3 regions of the Peribacillus sp. B-H-3 genome follow, and region 1 is predicted to be linked to each of the others. Evidence: riboswitches for the same ligand, from Rfam matches in the RefSeq annotation. Region 1 holds a riboswitch; each other region holds the start of a gene.
What was found. Region 1 has a riboswitch for S-adenosylmethionine ahead of ACN6MY_RS03195 (alpha/beta hydrolase). Riboswitches for the same ligand answer to the same signal wherever they lie in the genome.

Region 1 (6,017 bases):
ATTTATAATCAGATGATTGTTTTGCTGGATTTTTTTCAAGCTAAATTTTGCTGATTATATTTTATATTGTAAGGAATCTGCAAAAAAACAAAAAACCCCTAATAGATAATACCCCGATATTTTTGACCTTAAACATCTTATTTAATAGAAAATTAAAAAGCTGCATATTTTTTTCAGTCTTCTTTTAAATCGCACTAATACAATCTTGAGTCGATGGATCGTGTACCGTTATAAATTTTGTATCTTATGCAATAGGGATAAAGCTCTTTAGAAAAGGCTCTTTCCTTAAAGATTGTTGTTTTTTTAATTTGTTATGTGAGGCGTTCCCATTGTCAAGTCTGGTTGATTGGAGCGTAAGGTGCGAGACTCCTGCGGGATTAGCAGAACAGGTGAGACCCCGCAGGCGCAGCCGAGGAGGCTCACCGCCTGCCCCGCGGAAAGTGAGCATCCTGGAGCGGAAATCAACCACCTTGTTTTATAGCAACAAAGTTTACGAAAATAGCCTTAAAATAATCTATTTTATAAAAAATGAAGTAGGGTTTTTGCTTTTATTATCTCATTTTATTGAAATGATTTTTACACGATTTACACATAATAGTGTAAAATTACACTACGGATGAATTGTGATTAAAAAAGAGGTGAAAACATGAGAAAGTTAATAAATAGCATTCTGATAATCAGTTTTTATTGTTTTCCATTTGTCTATTTCGCAATGTACCAAGACTTTGCTAATTGGTCTATGCTTGGCTATTTAATCATGATTATAGTGACTTCGATTCTTGCCTTTTTCTGCAGAATTTTTAGCATCACAACTACTTTTATTATAGGCAATATAGGATCTGCGATCATTTCATTTTATTTCGTACACAAAATGGGAGTTTCGTTAGGGGATAGGTGGGATGGTTATTTTAAACCAGTTTCATCATATCAATTATTGCTATTGGTTAGTGCTTTAAATTTGATTCCTCAATTCCACATCATGAAGTTAGCAAATAGATGTAAAAAAAAGCAGGGTAAATTTATATGAAAATTACCCTGCTCTTACTATTTGGCTCTTTTCTTAAAGATTGTTGTTTCTAATGAGTTCTGTGAAGCAATCCCATTGTTAATGGGTTTGATTGGTGCATAAGATGCGTGCGGAACAGGTGAGACACCCGCAGGCGCAGCCGAGGAAGCTCACCGCCCGCCCCGCGGAAAGCGAGCATCCTGGAGCGGAAATCAACCACCTAGTTCTCCATAACGACAAAGTTTACGAAAACAGCCTTCTATTTTCACTGCCGCAACTCCTTTTCTGCGGTTCCGTGTTTTGTTAGCAGGGTTAATGGGAATGGAAGGTAATAAGTTCGAGTGATCGTGAACGTTCCTACAAAAGCACAGGGGAGGAACATATGTCTTCTGCAACTAATCATCTGAGGCGCAATCTTTGGTCGGTGATGAGGCGGTTTTTCATCAGCTCCTGCACTGGCATCACTTTTATGACAAGTCCACTCTTGCTGTGGGACTGGTTTCTGATGGCCTGTTTCACGCGTTAAGCTGGTTTGCCACGATTGCTTCATTGTTCATGGTGGCTGACCTTCGCAGGCGAGAGGCTTGGCTGCGGACAAGGTGGTGGGGAGGTGTGCTGCTCGGAGCAGGTTTGTTTCAATTTTATGATGGCACTGTCCAGCATAAACTCATGGGATTGCACCAGATTCGTTATGTGTCAAACTTGTTCTTTTATGACGTGGTCTGGAATATCTTCGCGGTCGCTATTATTGTGATTGGAGCAGTAATCACCAGCAGAAAAGAAAAAGCCTCAAGTCAAGAGGAGAATATCTCGTGAATCATCACATGGAACACGCGAGTGGAAGTTCCCTAGGAATCATCTTTCCAGTGTTTCTCATCGTTCTCTTCTCGTTTTTGTATGTGGGTGCGGCCTATGTCCCGAATCGCCACAAACGGTTGCGTCAATGGCCGCTGCGCCGCTGTATCTTTTGGATTCTTGGTGTTTTTTGTACCATTTTTGCTGTCAGTGGTCCTCTGGCAGAACGGGCACATACTGATTTTAACTGCCATATGACTGCCCATCTCCTGCTTGGGATGCTTGCGCCTCTGCTCATTGCTCTGTCAGCTCCTATGACTCTTCTGCTGCGCACAGTCAAGATTTCTTTTGCCCGAAGGCTTACACGGCTTATGAAGATTAAAATCGTACACCTGTTTTTTCATCCCGTTGTGGCTGCTGTCCTGAATATTGGCGGCCTCTGGCTGCTTTACATGACAAATTTATACTATGTAATGCACGAGAATATGATATGGTATGTTGTCATACATATGCACATCTTCATCGCCGGGTATCTTTTCACCGTTTCCATGATTTATATGGATTTGGTCAGCTGCCGATACCCATTTGCTTATCGCGCGATAGTATTGGTGCTGGCGTCCGGTGGACACGGGATTTTATCAAAGTACATCTATGCATATCCACCCGCTGGTGTAGGGGAAGCCCAGGCAAAAACAGGGGGGATGCTCATGTACTATGGCGGGGATGCAATTGATCTCATCATGATTTTTATTTTTTGCCTGCAATGGTTTAGAGGCGCACGCCCTAAAGCATTTGCATCAGTAAGGCAGGGAGACTCCTTTATATAATAAAAAAAGCAGCCCTCCGAAAAAAATGGAGGGCTGCTTTTTACACCTGTGCGCATATAGAAATTTTATTCTTTATCGTAATACGGAAGCTGCAGATTTTCTGCAGCTTCCTAGTGTATGGTTTAGTATTAATCCTTTAGTTTGCCAATACCTTCTTGGATTTCGCCTTTTAACTTATCTTTCTTGCCTTCGCCCTGCATTCTTTTATCATCGCTGGCATTGCCCATTTGGTCCTTGGCTTCACCTTTTACTTTATTTACAGTACCTTTGACTTTATCAGATAAACCACTCATCTTTATCTTCCTCCTTCATTGGTTTACTTGTTATTTACCCGCAGAGGAGTCTGTTAAACAAAATTATGATGCCATTTCTTTCTTGGAATGTTCTTCAATAAAGCGAAGCGTATTTTTGATAATGTGTTCCTTATCATAATCAAGGGAGGCCACATGGTAAGACTGCCTAAGAGCGATGAGTTCTTTTTCAGGCGAAGCGGCCTGATCATAAAGATAAAATGAACATTCTGCCGGAACCACATGGTCTTCAACCGAATAAAACAAGAGCAGGGGACAGGTTGTTTTTTTAACGTTTTCACTAGTCAGATCCATAAGCGACAGCAGCTGTTTAATTGAGTGGAGCGGCACTTCTGGATAGGTGATTTCTTTTGCCGATGGATCCTTGATATCTGGTGAGCCATCCGGGACGAAAAGGGGGGACTGGACTTTTCGGTATTGCTCATATTGCGGCACCTTTAAAGCAGCGTTAACTGTAATGACGCCATCACAGCTTGTCTTCGAAGCCAAATCAATGGCCAGAGCCCCGCCCATGGACTGCCCCAGGATATAAACCCTCCTGCAGGTTTGCTGAAGAACGCAGTAGGCGTCTTCCAGGTTTTGAATCCAATCCTGATAAGAACAGGCTTTCAGGTCGCTCGCAGCAGATCCGTGCCCTTTTAAACGGGGTGCATAAACGGTATATCCCTTCTCGGCAAACTGGCTCCCTAAATATTCAACACTCTGAGGAGTCCCGTTAAAACCGTGGCAAATTAAAATTCCTGTAGAATTGCCGGGATGGAAAAAGGATTCAGCACCAGGAATAACAGGGGAAAATGACATTGCGAAAAAACTCCTTTCTAATATAAAAAACTTTCCTTGCCCGGCTGCAAAGAAAGTTTTTTAAACAAATCTTATCAGCCAAAGCAAATATGCTTTGCTGGTAGGAGCACCTTTCATGAGGCTGCTGTGAAGTCATTGAGCCAGATCTCTCGTTCACTCGTGATAATGGTATATGAAGTTTATAATTTACTATTCTTATTAATTTACTTGGTTTTATAATAACACGATATGATTTTTTTCGTCAACCGTTCCCTCTTTTATCTGTAAAATCTTGTTCTGAATTCTTTTTGAATACATAACCTAGAATGACGAAACGGAAATTTTTTATTGGGAATTTTAAAAAAATATTGACTTATCCCATAAGTCCACATAATATTGTAGTTACAAATTAAAAAACAATTGAATAATATGCTATTACTTATCCAGAGAGGTGGAGGGACTGGCCCTGCGAAACCTCGGCAACGGGTTTGCTTCTTATTGCAAATACCGTGCTAATTCCTGCAAATCGGTACAATCGGTTTGAAAGATAAGAAGTAGATCGGCTTATACATATAAACCCTTCTTCTTATCTGTCATGGATAAAAGAAGGGTTTTTTCGTTTCCGGAAGATTGATGAAAGGGGCGGCTTATATGTATATAACTGATTAAACTTATGAGAATACTAGGTTAAAAGCGCCATAGGAGGAATTAGAATTGATTGAAATCAGAAATGTTTCAAAGGTTTATCAGGGAAAAACCCCTATTCATGCACTAAATAATATTTCTCTGACAATAGATAAGGGGAATATATTTGGAATCATAGGATTTTCAGGAGCAGGAAAAAGCACGTTAATAAGATGTCTTAATCGGTTAGAGGAACCGACAGAAGGAACAATCAGCATTGATGGATTGGACTTGATGTCATTGAATGAAAATGAACTTAGGAAAACACGCAGGGAAATTGGGATGATTTTTCAGCATTTTAATCTGCTTTCTGCTAAAACCGTTTTTGACAATATTGCAATGCCCCTATATCTCCAGGGGGAAAAGAAGCGGGATGTTCAAAAAAAGGTGATGAATCTCATTGAATTTGTAGGACTCAGCGGAAAGGAAAATGTTTATCCGGGCCATCTGTCTGGCGGACAAAAACAGCGTGTCGGAATCGCCAGGGCCCTTGTGACAGATCCCCAAATCCTGCTTTGTGATGAAGCAACATCCGCATTGGATCCAGAAACAACAAGAAATGTTCTTGAACTGTTAAGAAAGGTAAATAAAGCTTACAGTATTACCATTGTCCTGATTACACATGAAATGAGTGTGATTCGTGATTTATGCGATAAGGTGGCGGTGATTGACGACGGGGAAATCGTTGAAGAAGGGACAGTTTATGATGTGTTTACTAATCCTCAGAAAAGAATTACCCGTAATTTCGTTAATACCGTTCTGCAAAATGAAATACCGCCTCATTTATCAAAAAAAATAAGAAGCGGGACCTATTACCGTCTTGTTTTTCTGGGAGAAAAAGCGGCACGCCCTTTACTATCGGAAGTTTCCAAGCAGTTTGATATTCATCTGAACATCCTGTATGGATCTATTACAGAGCTGCAGGAAAAACCATACGGAAATCTTTTTATTGCGATTGACGGGGAAATTGAGGAAAGAAATAAGGCCGTTCAATTTATCTTGAATAGCGGAATCGACATAAAGGAGGCCGAAGCGCATGGAGCTTAATTGGGAATTTTTCTGGCCCCAGTTTTTCCAGGCTTGTGAAGAGACGTTTCTCACTGTGTTTGGATCATTCATTTTTGGAACAATCATAGGACTGCCATTAGGCATCATTCTTGTGATCACGAGACCCGGACATATCATGGAAAATAAGGCTGTTTTTCTAGCCCTGAATACCATTGTGAATATAGTCCGTTCTGTACCCTTTATTATTCTTCTGGTTGCTATTATTCCATTTACAAGGCTTGTGACGGGGACATCAATAGGTGTAGCTGCAGCGATTGTACCTTTGTCCATTTTTGTAGGCCCGTATCTTGCAAGGCTGATTGAAAATTCCATGCTCGAGGTGGATAAAGGAGTCCTGGAAACAGCTCACGCAATGGGAGCCACAAAAATGCAGATTATCACTAAATTCATTATTCCAGAAGCAGTGCCATCATTGATACTTTCGTTTACTACAGCAACGATCGGGCTGATCGGTTCGACAGCAGCGGCGGGCGCAGTAGGTGCAGGGGGTCTTGGGAACCTGGCTATTACTTATGGCTATCAGCGCTTTATCACGGTCGTTATTGT
Region 2 (6,017 bases), 390 kb from region 1:
TGGCTAAGCAGCTATTTGAAGGAATATCCGCATGCCTATCTTTTAATTTCCCACGACACGGAGTTTATGAATGGCGTAGTTGACGTCATCTTTCATCTCGAATTCTCCAAGCTGACTCGTTATACAGCTACCTATGAAAAGTTCCTGGAATTAGCTGAAATCAATAAAAATCAGCATATCCATGCATATGAAAAACAGCAGGAATTCATCAAGAAGCAGGAGGATTTCATAGCTAAAAATAAGGCACGCTATTCAACAACGGGCCGGGCAAAGAGCAGGCAGAAGCAGCTTGAGAAAATCGAACGGATCGACCGTCCGGAAACGGCCATGAAGCCTACCTTTGATTTTAAAGAGTCACGCGGAAGCAGCAGGTTTGTGTTCGAGGGGGAAGCATTGGAAATTGGATATGACCGCCCGCTTTTCCCTAAGCTTACAACAACGATTGAGCGCGGCGACAAAATTGCAGTCGTCGGAAGCAACGGTGTCGGAAAGTCCACTCTATTAAAAACCATACTAGGAAAAATCAAGCCCATTAGCGGCAAGGTCATCCTTGGCGATTTCCTTTTCCCTTCTTATTTTGAACAGGAAGTAAAAGCTGCAGGCACCACGCCGCTTGACGAAATTTGGAATGCATTCCCGAGTCTGGAGCAGCCTCAGGTAAGAGGAATCCTTGCAAGGGTCGGCTTGAAAAATGATCACATAACCCGCCCGCTGAACCAGCTGAGCGGAGGTGAACAGGCAAAGGTCCGCTTATGTAAGCTAATGCTGACAGAAAGCAACTGGCTTTTGTTTGACGAGCCGACCAACCACTTGGATATTGTAGCTAAAGAAGAGCTTAAGCGCGCCATGAAAGCCTATAAAGGCACTATTGTCCTTGTCTGCCATGAGCCTGACTTCTATGAGGATTGGGTGACAAAGGTATGGAACGTGGAAGATTGGGCGAATGAAGCCCAAAGCTGACTCTTTTATAGCCTTAACTGCTATAACAAAAACCATCTTTGGGTGCTCCAAAGATGGTTTTTGTTATAGCAGAATTTATATCTTATAAACGGGCTGGTTCAACTATTTTCAGTTCTTTACCCAATAGCCTGGCTAATTCCAGCATGCCAAATTTCCCTGCCGCTTTTTCTGCATCGCTGTTATAATTTGTATTTGTATTAATGTCATATGTGAAGATTTCCCCTTCACTGTTTCTGATAAATTCAATCCCGGCAACAGCAATTTGATTTTCTTTCAGGAAAGTTTCGTATTGCTCGATAATGGGCTCCCGGAAGTCTTCAATAACTTGGAACTTAGGCTTTTCAGGAACTTCCTCCCCAACAGGGCAGAATAAATCGCCAATCTGGCATGCGTCCGCCGGGCACAGCTCAAAGCCCTCAGAAGTGTCGACACGGACAGCATACACAAATTTTCCGCCAACAAATTCACAGCGGGTGATATATGGCTCAGGGGATTTGATATATTCCTGAATCAGTGTAATGCCATCGACCGGTTCTTCAAAATCAGGGCCATCCACATATTGCTTCAGTGCATCAATGGAATGGAACAGCTGAACACCAAGTCCCTTTCCGGCACGGTTATGCTTGGTGATAAAAGATTCTGCACCCAATTTCCCGGCTGCTTCTATAATCATATCTCTCCCGGCTGCCGCTATGGTTTTAGGTGTTTTAATGCCGTGGCTGGCAAGCGCGGTGTACTGATTGGCCTTGCTCACTTCCAATCGGAGAGCCCGGCTGCCGTTCAGGACCTTCCGTCCGTGTTGCTCAAGCCATGCCAAGACTGCCTCGGTAAGCTCAGGCGCAAAACGGTGACCCCTTGTATGGGAAGAAGCGCTCATCCTGCTGTAAAATACGCCCTCCGGCGGCTCCTGGGATAAATCCACCAGTCCGTGGTCAAGATGCCACTCTTCATAAGACAGGTTCAGTTCATTCAATCTGTTTGTCAGATGCTCTGTCCATTCGCTGTTTTCGTGAATGATGTATATTTTGCTCATTATTATAGCCTCCTGTTATATAGCTCAAAACTTGACCGTCAGGCTTTTGTTTTTTGGCGTTTTTTCTCCACAAGCGGTTTTACCTTTTTCGCGAAACGCTCCATTTCTTCCAGCTGCGGTGAAAACTGAAGCAAAAGCAAATCTATTCCCGCTTCTTCAAATTCAATGATACGATCTGCAATCTGTTCTGGAGTTCCAATCAGGTTCGGGCGCAATCCCCTGTTGGAAACAGAATAATCATAAAGCTTGACCTGCTGCTCAAGCTGCGATTTATTGACGAAATCATTATATCCGGCATATGCGTTTGATTCTTTTACATCCGTAATTCTCTTAAGTTCTTCCTGTGCTTCTTCTTCACTGTCCCTGCAGATAACATAGGCGGCCAGTCCAAAAGAAGAGAATGGCTGTTTTCCGGCTTCTGCCCGTCTTTCCTTCATTCCTCGAATTTTAGCGCTGATTTCTTCAACTGTTCCGCCGTGCATCACATATGCGTCACATTTTTCAGTTATCACCTGCTTACCGCGTTCACTTTCACCGCCGGCATATAGGATTGGATTAGGCCGCTGCACCGGTTTTGGGTTTAAATGGGCGTCTTTGATATCATAGTACTTTCCCTTATAGGAAAAGGTATCTTCTTTCCATAAGCCCTTAATAACATCAATGAATTCTTCCGTGCGGTCATATCGTTCGTCATGGGCCGTAAAGATCCCCCCATACTGGCGAGCCTCTTCCTCCCACCAGGCAGAAACAATATTCAGCGTGAATCGGCCATTGCTGATCTGATCGATATTCGCCGCCATTTTTGCTGTAACAGCCGGATTATGGAATCCAGGCCTGACTGCGGTCATAATTTCAATTTTTTCGGTCACTGCAGCAAGCCCTGCTGCTGTAGTCCAGGCCTCAAGGGAGTCTTGTTCAGGCCCTTTTATATCATTCAAGTAAAGTTCGGCAATCAATGTCGTATCATATCCCCACTGTTCTGCAGCCTGGATGACAGTCTTTGCATATTCAAAAGTTGGCGGCATGTTTTCATTATCTACATTCCGAAGCCATCCGCCAAAGATGGGTAGCCAAAATCCAAATTTCATCTCTCTATCTCCTTTTCCAGTCAATTCTGCCTGCATCTTGAATAAAAGAAAACAAACAAAAAAACTTCCCCCGATAAGAAGAAGTTTCGATTTATCCCCTGCTTATCTGCCAGAGTGCATGACTCTGCTGGAATTGGCACCATTCTGACTATGTCAGCGGCTGCCGGGCTTCAAAGGGCCAGTCCCTCCACCTCTCTCGATAAGTACTATTCAATTTTTACATAAATTAATCCTACTACGAAACTTGGTAATCCGTCAACTTTATTGTTAGATAATTTTCAATAATACATTAATATGTTTTTTCACAGACAAGTGTGTAGGTTTTTGGAAGCCCGATATCGTGGATTTTATGATTCGGCTCCTCCTCCAGCACCTTAATAACAAGCCCTGATTGGCCAATAGCCGTAATCAGCTCGCCCATGGACCATTTTCTTTGGACAACATTTGACAGGCTTTCCTGCTCTTGCTCGGGCATATGCTTGGTAAATGCCACTCTATTATTTTCTATCTCTGGATCAAAATAATTGCCGGTTACTTTATGTTTTTTTCCTGAAGATGAAATCAGCTTTGTCGAAATAGGATGAAACTCATGAAGGACAAACCTTCCGCCCTTCTTCAGCAAGCCCCCGATAACCTCTGCTAACGGCTGGAGGTCGATTACATAATGCAGAACGCCAAGCTCCATTAAAACAAGATCATATTTTCCGCCAAGCTCTGCTTGAGGCAGCGAAAGAACATCTGAAACGATATAGTTTATATCGACCCCGCAGGAAGCAGCCAGTTCTTCTGCGAATGCTTTATTTTCTTTTGAAAAATCAGCCACCGTAACCTCTGCACCCAGTAATGCCAGTGCTGCTGCTTTCACTCCATTTGACCCCATCAAATGGGCTACTTTCTTTCCATTAAGTTCACCTAAATACTTATAGAAGGGATGCAGCCTCCAAGCAGGGTTCTGCCTGATTTTTTCTGCCATATCTTCCGGGCGTCCGTACCTGTTAATAAGCGCCAGATAATTATTCTGGTTCCAGGCCTGCTCATTATGCTCGGTGAACCCCTGCTGCTGCTTCAATAGATGGGCGTGGATGCTGCTGCTGAATCTATTCATTTCTTTATCATATAAATGGCTGTAAAGTGAACGGCACCAGATCTCTTCGCCGCCATGCGGAATGGCTATCCGGTATGGATCCGTTTTAACAGTGGTATTGTAAAAGAAGCTTATTACCGCTTCGATATGGTTGATCTTAAGATGAAACTCTGCCTTTTCCGGCGTTTTCACGAGTTGAGAAGGCTGGAAGGTTTCAAAAAGGCTATATGCCTGCTGAAGCAGATCCCATTGTACGCTTACGGTTATTTTATCTTCATCCTCCAGAATGACCCCCTGCAGCAATAGTGCTGAAGCCCCGGTAAATTCATAGGGTATTCCCGCATGGTTTAAAAGAGAGCCTATTTGAAGGATGTCAGTATAATAAGTGTTGTCTTCCATATCCTATCCTCCATTTTTGTCAAAGCCTGTTTCGTTTTCATCCTGCTATAGCGGGTAATATATTTCCGCTTAGAGAATCTTCATTTTATGTAAGAGACCGCCTTTTATAAAGAGTCTCCAGTTTTCCCTGTTATTTCACCAGTGCATGCTTGAATGCATAAATGACGGCCTGTGTGCGATCCTGCACTTCCAGTTTGCTCAAAATATTGCTAACATGCACCTTTGCGGTTTTCAGGGCGATATATAGTTCGTCTGCGATTTCCTGATTGGTTTTCCCCTGTGCTATCAGCAGCAAAATTTCCATTTCCCTGTTTGTGAGCTGTTCATGGAGAAGCCGCACAGCTGGTGTTCTCATTTTTTTCATCATTTTGCCTGTAACTTCCGGTTCCAGCACGGAATGGCCATGGTAGGTAGAACGCACTGCCTCTGCTATATCACTTGCCCTGGAGGTTTTCAGCATATAGCTGTAAGCTCCTGCTTCAAGAGCTGGGTACACCTTTTCATCATCCAGAAAACTTGTGACAATAATGATTTTTGCTTCCGGCCATTTTTCAATAATCAATCTGGTTGCCTCAATCCCGTCCATTTCTTTCATGACAAGATCCATTAATATAATATCCGGCCGCAGTTCAAGTGCCAGCCTGACTGCTGCACCGCCATCATCTGCCTCGCCGATCACTTCTATATCAGCCTGCATAGATAAATAAGAAGATACCCCTATTCTTACCATTTCATGATCATCTACAAGCAATACTTTAATCAATATCTTCACCTCCTGTAGAAATTAATGGCACTTTTACTTCGAGCCTTGTTCCTTTATTGATCACACTGACTATTTTCATTGTGCCGCCAATTTCCGCTGCACGCTCCTGCATATTATGAAGCCCATAAGAACCTGCTTTGGAGTTTTCTGAGCGGAAGCCGCAGCCGTCATCTGCAATTATAAAGATAATCAGGCCGTCTCTTGATATTAATGAAACCTCAAGTGATGAAGCTTTGGCATGCCTTAGGGTATTGGAAACAGACTCCTGAAGAATGCGGAATAAATGATCCTCTATCCCCCTGTCCATGGAAACAGGCTCTATCTTCCATGTGATTTTCATCGGAACTTTTTGAACGAGCTCCCCAAGCAATGAGGTAATGCCCTCTTGCAGGGATTTGCCTCTTAGCGGCACCGGGCGCAAATGAAGGAGAAGTGCCCGCATTTCAAGCTGTGACTGATGAATGACACTCTCTGTTAGCTTAAGCTGCTTCATTTCATTGCTGTCAGTATCCTGCCTGCTTTCGGTTATGGCTGACATGAGCATCGAGGCGGCAAACAGCTGCTGGCTGACTGAATCATGGAGCTCCCTTGCCAGGCGGTTTCTTTCCTGCGAAATAATTTCCTGAATATATTTTTCCTGATCTTTCACTTTTTCATTGGACAGCTTTTGAACCGATTTGGCCCGTTCAG
Region 3 (6,017 bases), 960 kb from region 1:
ACATTGTTGAACTTTTGGAAATTTGTCAGGAATTTTGCAGCCAGTTCTTTGGCGGTTTTTTCATATGCTGCTTGATCTGGCCATGTTTTGCCAGGCTGGAGCACTTGATCTGGGACCCCAGGCACATGCAGCGGGATATCGAATCCGAATATTTCATCCTTAACTGTTTCCACATTGGATAGTTCACCTTCAAGGGCAGCCTGAACCATAGCTCTTGTATAGGCAAGCTTCATCCTGCTTCCAGATCCGTATCCTCCCCCGGTCCATCCTGTATTTACAAGGAATACCTTTGCTCCATGCTGATCGATTCGTTCACCGAGCATTTCAGCATAACGGCTTGCAGGAAGCGGCAGGAATGGAGAACCAAAACAGGTAGAGAATGTGGCTTCAGGTGAAGTGACACCGCGCTCGGTACCTGCTAATTTACTGGTATAGCCGCTTAGAAAATGGAACATGGCTTGCTCTTTGGTCAATTTGCTGATTGGCGGGAGAACGCCTGATGCGTCTGCCGTTAAAAATATGATGGCTGATGGATGTCCTGCAATGCTTGGGTCAATAATATTATCAATGGACTGAATCTGATAAGCCGCTCTTGTGTTTTCCGTAAGAGAGCTGTCATCATAATCAGCTTCCCGTGTAAGAGGGTTGAGGACGACATTTTCCAGCACGGCTCCAAAACGGATGGCATCAAAGATCTGCGGTTCCTTTTCTCTTGATAAATTGATGCATTTGGCATAGCAGCCGCCTTCGATGTTAAAGACCCCGCCTGAAGACCATCCATGTTCATCATCCCCGATTAAACGGCGGTTAGGATCTGCTGAAAGTGTCGTTTTGCCAGTGCCTGATAGCCCAAAAAACAATGCAACATCTCCTTCGCGGCCAACATTTGCGGAGCAATGCATAGGCAGGATCTCATTTTCAGGCAGCAGATAATTCATCACGGAAAAGATGGATTTCTTCATTTCGCCTGCATATTCGGTGCCGCCGATTAAAACCGTTTTCATTTCAAAGGAAATAATAATAAAGGTTTCCGTAAGTGTACCGTCAAGTTCCGGATCTGCTTTGAAATCCGGGGCTGAGATAACAGTGAATTCAGAATTATGTCCGCGCAGCTCTTCTTCATTTGGCCGGATGAATAATTGATGGGCAAACAAATTGTGCCAGGCATATTCGTTTATGATTTGAATAGGCAGGCGGGTCTTTTCATCAGCACCTGCAAAGCCTTTGAAAACAAAAACTTCTTCTTTTTCTTTTAAATGGCTGATTACTTTATCATAAAGCTTAAGGAAGACTTCTTTGGCAATCGGCTGATTGACAGTGCCCCAGTCCACTTTATCAGTGACTGAATCTTCCTTTACTATATATTTATCTCTTGGTGAGCGTCCCGTATATTTTCCTGTTTGCGCTTTCACGGCACCGGTTGAAGTAAGGACTCCTTCTTTGCGGTTTAATACTTTTTCCACAAGCTGCGGAACAGAAAGCTGTACATGTACGTTGCTTCCGGATAATAGTTGATGCAGTTCATTTGAAATGTCTACGGAATTCATGTAAGAGGTACCTTCCTTTATCATATTTAATGTTCAATATAAAATAGTATAACACATTAAGACTATTAATCTATACTAATCACTAACTTTTTATGGCCTTTTTTTAATGACTAAATTTGATGGTTTTGGAAAGTTTAAAGACAGGGGATTTTGCCTGTTTGACCCGGGAATTCTGCGTTGTTTGAAGGGTGAATTGAGTAAATTATGACTGTGAAACTTGCCTGATTTTTCCACTGCCGGCGGCGTCTTATACCACCAGACTTTGCTAAAAAAGTGAGGAGAAAATAAACATAGGCCTAAACAAAGATTGAATTATAGAATAAGCGGCCGGGCAGAATGAAACAGGACTTGCTGGAAATAAAAAAAGAGGGGATCGATCACACCGTACGATGATCGAACAATCAGGGCGGAAATGACAAGAAAAAAGAGTTGACATGATTCGACTTCTTACGTTATTATTTTACCTTGTACGGATTCTCTTATCCCGAGTTGGCGGAGGGACAGGCCCGATGAAACCCAGCAACCTGCTATTATTAAACTTGACTCATCTGAATGATTTGGATGATTATAACAAGTGGAATTTTAGCGATGGTGCTAACCTGATGCAAGGCTAAGAAACCCTTGAACGATAAGAGTGAAAGGATAGATGTCAGACAACAAACCTTTCCTCACCAACCTGGAAAGGTTTTTATGCATTTTTCATGCCTTTGTTCTAATGAAAGAGTGCATGTGAGTGTCATATTGTTATTTTTCTGCATTTATTATTGGAACTAATAAGGGAATGAGCTCCGTCAAAACAAGTGATGAAAAGGCAGTGAAATCCTGCCGGCTCAAAACTAAAACATACCATACTCTAAGGAGGAAATAAGATGTCAAAGAAACGTCGTCTATTTACTTCTGAATCTGTTACAGAAGGCCATCCGGATAAGATTTGTGACCAAATTTCAGATTCTATACTAGATGCAATTCTTGAAAAAGATGCAAATGCCCGTGTTGCTTGTGAAACCTCAGTTACAACAGGTTTAGTACTGGTTGCAGGCGAAATTACTACGTCTACATATGTAGACATCCCTAAAATTGTGCGTGACACCATTGCAGGAATTGGCTATACACGCGCCAAATTCGGCTTTGATGCCCAAACTTGTGCAGTTTTAAGTTCAATCGATGAACAGTCTGCAGATATTGCACAAGGTGTTGACCAGGCATTGGAAGCACGTGAAGGACAAATGTCTGATGAAGAAATCGAAGCAATCGGAGCAGGAGACCAAGGCTTAATGTTCGGTTTTGCCTGCAATGAAACCAAAGAGCTTATGCCTCTTCCGATTTCACTGGCACACAAGCTTTCACACAGATTGACTCAAGTCCGAAAAGACGAAGTTCTTGATTACCTTCGCCCGGACGGCAAAACACAGGTAACTGTTGAGTATGATGAGAACAATAAACCAGTCCGCATCGACACAATCGTTATCTCTACCCAGCATGCTCCTGAAGTCAGCTTAGAGCAAATCCAAAGCGACTTAAAAGAACATGTCATTAATCCCGTGGTTCCTAGTGAATTGATTGATGAGGATACAAAATATTTCATTAACCCGACTGGCCGTTTTGTAATTGGCGGGCCTCAAGGGGATGCAGGTCTAACAGGACGCAAAATCATCGTAGATACTTACGGCGGTTATGCACGCCACGGCGGCGGTGCTTTCTCTGGAAAAGACGCTACAAAAGTTGACCGTTCAGCAGCATATGCAGCCCGTTATGTTGCAAAGAACCTGGTTGCTGCAGGTCTTGCAGATAAGGTTGAAGTGCAGCTTGCATACGCTATCGGTGTAGCTCAGCCAGTTTCCATTTCAGTAGATACATTTGGAACAGGAACCATCAGCGAAGATGTTTTGGTTGATCTTGTGCGCAGCAACTTTGATTTGCGCCCAGCAGGAATCATCAAAATGCTGGATCTTCGCCGCCCGATTTACAAGCAGACTGCAGCATACGGACACTTTGGCCGTACTGACGTAGATCTTCCTTGGGAACGTACTGATAAAGCTGATTCTTTAAAAGAACAAGCTTCTCAAGCGTAAAATAGGAAAAAGCTGTCCTTAAAGACCGGAATCTGGCCTTTGAGGGCAGCTTTTTGTTTTGGCTGTTTCCGTAAACTTGGGATTGCCTCACAGAACTCATGGGAGATTAACTTTTAAAAGTCAGATTATTTTATGCCAGTATTAAGAATAATAATAAAATGTTTATTCGATGGCTTCAGCATGCTTATAATACTGTCCTTTTTCTGCATATTCCCGGACAATCCGCTCCATATCTTTTTTATCTTCTTCTGTTAATTCCCGGATCACTTTAGCGGGCCTGCCAAAAGCGAGCATGTTAGGAGGAATGGTTTTTCCTTGAGGCACCAGGCTGCCTGCCCCAATGAATGCACCTTCGCCGACTTCCGCTCCGTCCAGCACGATGGAGCCCATCCCGATGAGCGAGCCTCTGCGGAGTATACAGCTGTGCAAAGTAACCTGATGTCCGACTGTCACTTCATCTTCAATGATAAGTGGATTTCCTGGACTTTGATGCAGAACGCTGTTGTCCTGGATACTGACCTTTTTGCCTATGACTGTCGGAGCCACATCCCCGCGGATGACCGTGTTGAACCAGATGGACGTTTCCTCTCCGATTTTCACATCTCCGGTTATGATTGAGTAATCCGCAAGATAAACGCTTTCATGAATCTCGGGTATCTTTCCTTTGTATGGGTAAATAGTCATGAAGAATCAAATCCTTTCCGAAGCGAGTGTTTTTTATGTATGATTATATAATATCAAATGTTATCATTACATTCTGCAATTGAAGCAATAATACAACTAGAATAGATATTTTAAGGAGGATTTTCTGTATGTGGAAATGGGAGGCTGAAGGCAGCGCCAAAGGTGTAATTGTCATGATCCATGGTGCAATGGAGCATCATGGGCGCTATAAATGGCTGTCTCAGATGTGGAGGTCATCAGGATACCATGTAATCATGGGAGATCTTCCGGGCCAGGGCATGACGACCAGAGCCTTTCGGGGGCATATTGAATCCTTTGACCAATATTTATATGAAGTAAGAGGCTGGATTGAGGAAGCATATAGTTATTCCCTGCCGGTATTTTTGCTTGGACATAGTATGGGCGGCCTTGTTGCAATCCGCCTGCTGCAGGAGGAAGAGCTGGATCTTGCCGGTGTAATCCTGTCATCTCCATGTCTCGGTCTGGCATTGCATCCTTCAAAGCTTATGAATGCTCTCTCCCGAGGGCTTAATATTACATTTCCTAAATTAAGAATAGATGCAGGGCTTACACCCGAGTTAGCAACTAGAAATGATGATATCAAAGAATCTGATCTTAATGATTCTCTTTTTGTAACGAAGGTTTCTGTCCGCTGGTATAGGGAACTGCTTAACGCAATGAAAGAAGCGTTTGAAGAAATTCCTGAATTTGAGGATCTTCCCCTTCTTGTCATGCAGGGCGGAGATGATAAAATTGTGGACAAGCGCCTTGTGCGTGAGTGGTTCAATTACAATCTTTGCAGCGAAAAGCAGTTTAAAGAATGGCCGGGCCTGTATCATGAAATATTTAATGAGCCTGAAAGAGAAGATGTGTTCCGATATGCCCTTGGGTTTGTGGAGAACAGACTAAGGGCACTAGGTTATATTATGCAGTAATGTACATCCAATTAAAAAGGTTTGCCTGCCCTGATCCGGGCTGGCAAACCTTTTTATCTTTTTTCGATGGCTATAACAAATGGCGGGCTGTTCACCTGGTTGATAAAACTGTATTGCAGGACATGGGCTTTTTGCTGATCCAGGCCGGCTGCAAACTCCAGGATTTCCTCTTTCTCCCGTGCTCCCCCGGGATGGCCGTGATAAATGACCAAAACAATGATTCCTTCAGGGGCCATGATATCAAGCAGCTGTTTAATGGCCGGAATGGTTGTCGATGCCATGGTTACAATCGTTTTATCGCCGCCTGGCAGATAGCCTAAATTAAAAATTGCTCCAGTGATTTTGCCGAAGTGCTTTTTGGGAATATTGGCGGTGATATGCTGATGCCCTGTCTGGAAAAGTGTGCATTGATGATCCAGATTGGCATCGGCAAGTTTCTTTGAGGTATGTTCAATTGCTTCTTTTTGAATATCAAATCCGTAAACATGTCCATCTTTTCCTGTGAGCCCTGCAAGGTAGACGGTGTCATGGCCATTGCCGGCAGTACCGTCGATTGCGATGTCACCAGGCGCAATGGCCGTTTGGAGCAATGATTGTGCAAACGGCAGGTTTTTTTTCAGTTTCATGGCTGCGCCTCAAGAACCTGTTTGTGAAATTTACCCTGCCAGCTGTCCCGTCTTTTAAGCTCTGCGTCTATTGCGTTTAACACCTTCCACTTGTTAAGGCTCCACATTGGGCCAACCATCAGTTCGATGGGACCGTCGCCTGTAATTCTGTGG

Region 2: linked by a shared signal. The riboswitch ahead of ACN6MY_RS01215 (LLM class flavin-dependent oxidoreductase) and the one ahead of ACN6MY_RS03195 (alpha/beta hydrolase) in region 1 are both predicted to bind S-adenosylmethionine.
Region 3: linked by a shared signal. The riboswitch ahead of metK (methionine adenosyltransferase) and the one ahead of ACN6MY_RS03195 (alpha/beta hydrolase) in region 1 are both predicted to bind S-adenosylmethionine.

Annotation. Positions count from the first base shown of each region.
Region 1 is NZ_CP183879.1:663,207-669,223, forward strand. Features, by position in the region: gene ACN6MY_RS03180 (DUF2243 domain-containing protein) at 1,424-1,822, shown strand; gene ACN6MY_RS03185 (cytochrome c oxidase assembly protein) at 1,831-2,628, shown strand; gene ACN6MY_RS03190 (CsbD family protein) at 2,757-2,921, opposite strand; gene ACN6MY_RS03195 (alpha/beta hydrolase) at 2,985-3,740, opposite strand; SAM riboswitch class I at 3,809-3,909, opposite strand; SAM riboswitch class I at 4,156-4,273, shown strand; gene ACN6MY_RS03200 (methionine ABC transporter ATP-binding protein) at 4,434-5,450, shown strand; gene ACN6MY_RS03205 (methionine ABC transporter permease) at 5,440-6,017, shown strand, end outside.
Region 2 is NZ_CP183879.1:273,145-279,161, forward strand. Features, by position in the region: gene ACN6MY_RS01205 (ABC-F family ATP-binding cassette domain-containing protein) at 1-960, shown strand, start outside; gene ACN6MY_RS01210 (ATP-grasp domain-containing protein) at 1,043-1,993, opposite strand; gene ACN6MY_RS01215 (LLM class flavin-dependent oxidoreductase) at 2,032-3,081, opposite strand; SAM riboswitch class I at 3,181-3,287, opposite strand; gene ACN6MY_RS01220 (class I SAM-dependent methyltransferase) at 3,371-4,564, opposite strand; gene ACN6MY_RS01225 (response regulator) at 4,695-5,327, opposite strand; gene ACN6MY_RS01230 (sensor histidine kinase) at 5,320-6,017, opposite strand, start outside.
Region 3 is NZ_CP183879.1:4,362,826-4,368,842, reverse strand. Features, by position in the region: gene pckA (phosphoenolpyruvate carboxykinase (ATP)) at 1-1,547, opposite strand, end outside; SAM riboswitch class I at 2,024-2,182, shown strand; gene metK (methionine adenosyltransferase) at 2,417-3,619, shown strand; gene ACN6MY_RS21690 (gamma carbonic anhydrase family protein) at 3,782-4,303, opposite strand; gene ACN6MY_RS21685 (alpha/beta hydrolase) at 4,432-5,238, shown strand; gene ACN6MY_RS21680 (class I SAM-dependent methyltransferase) at 5,292-5,864, opposite strand; gene ACN6MY_RS21675 (TIGR01212 family radical SAM protein) at 5,861-6,017, opposite strand, start outside.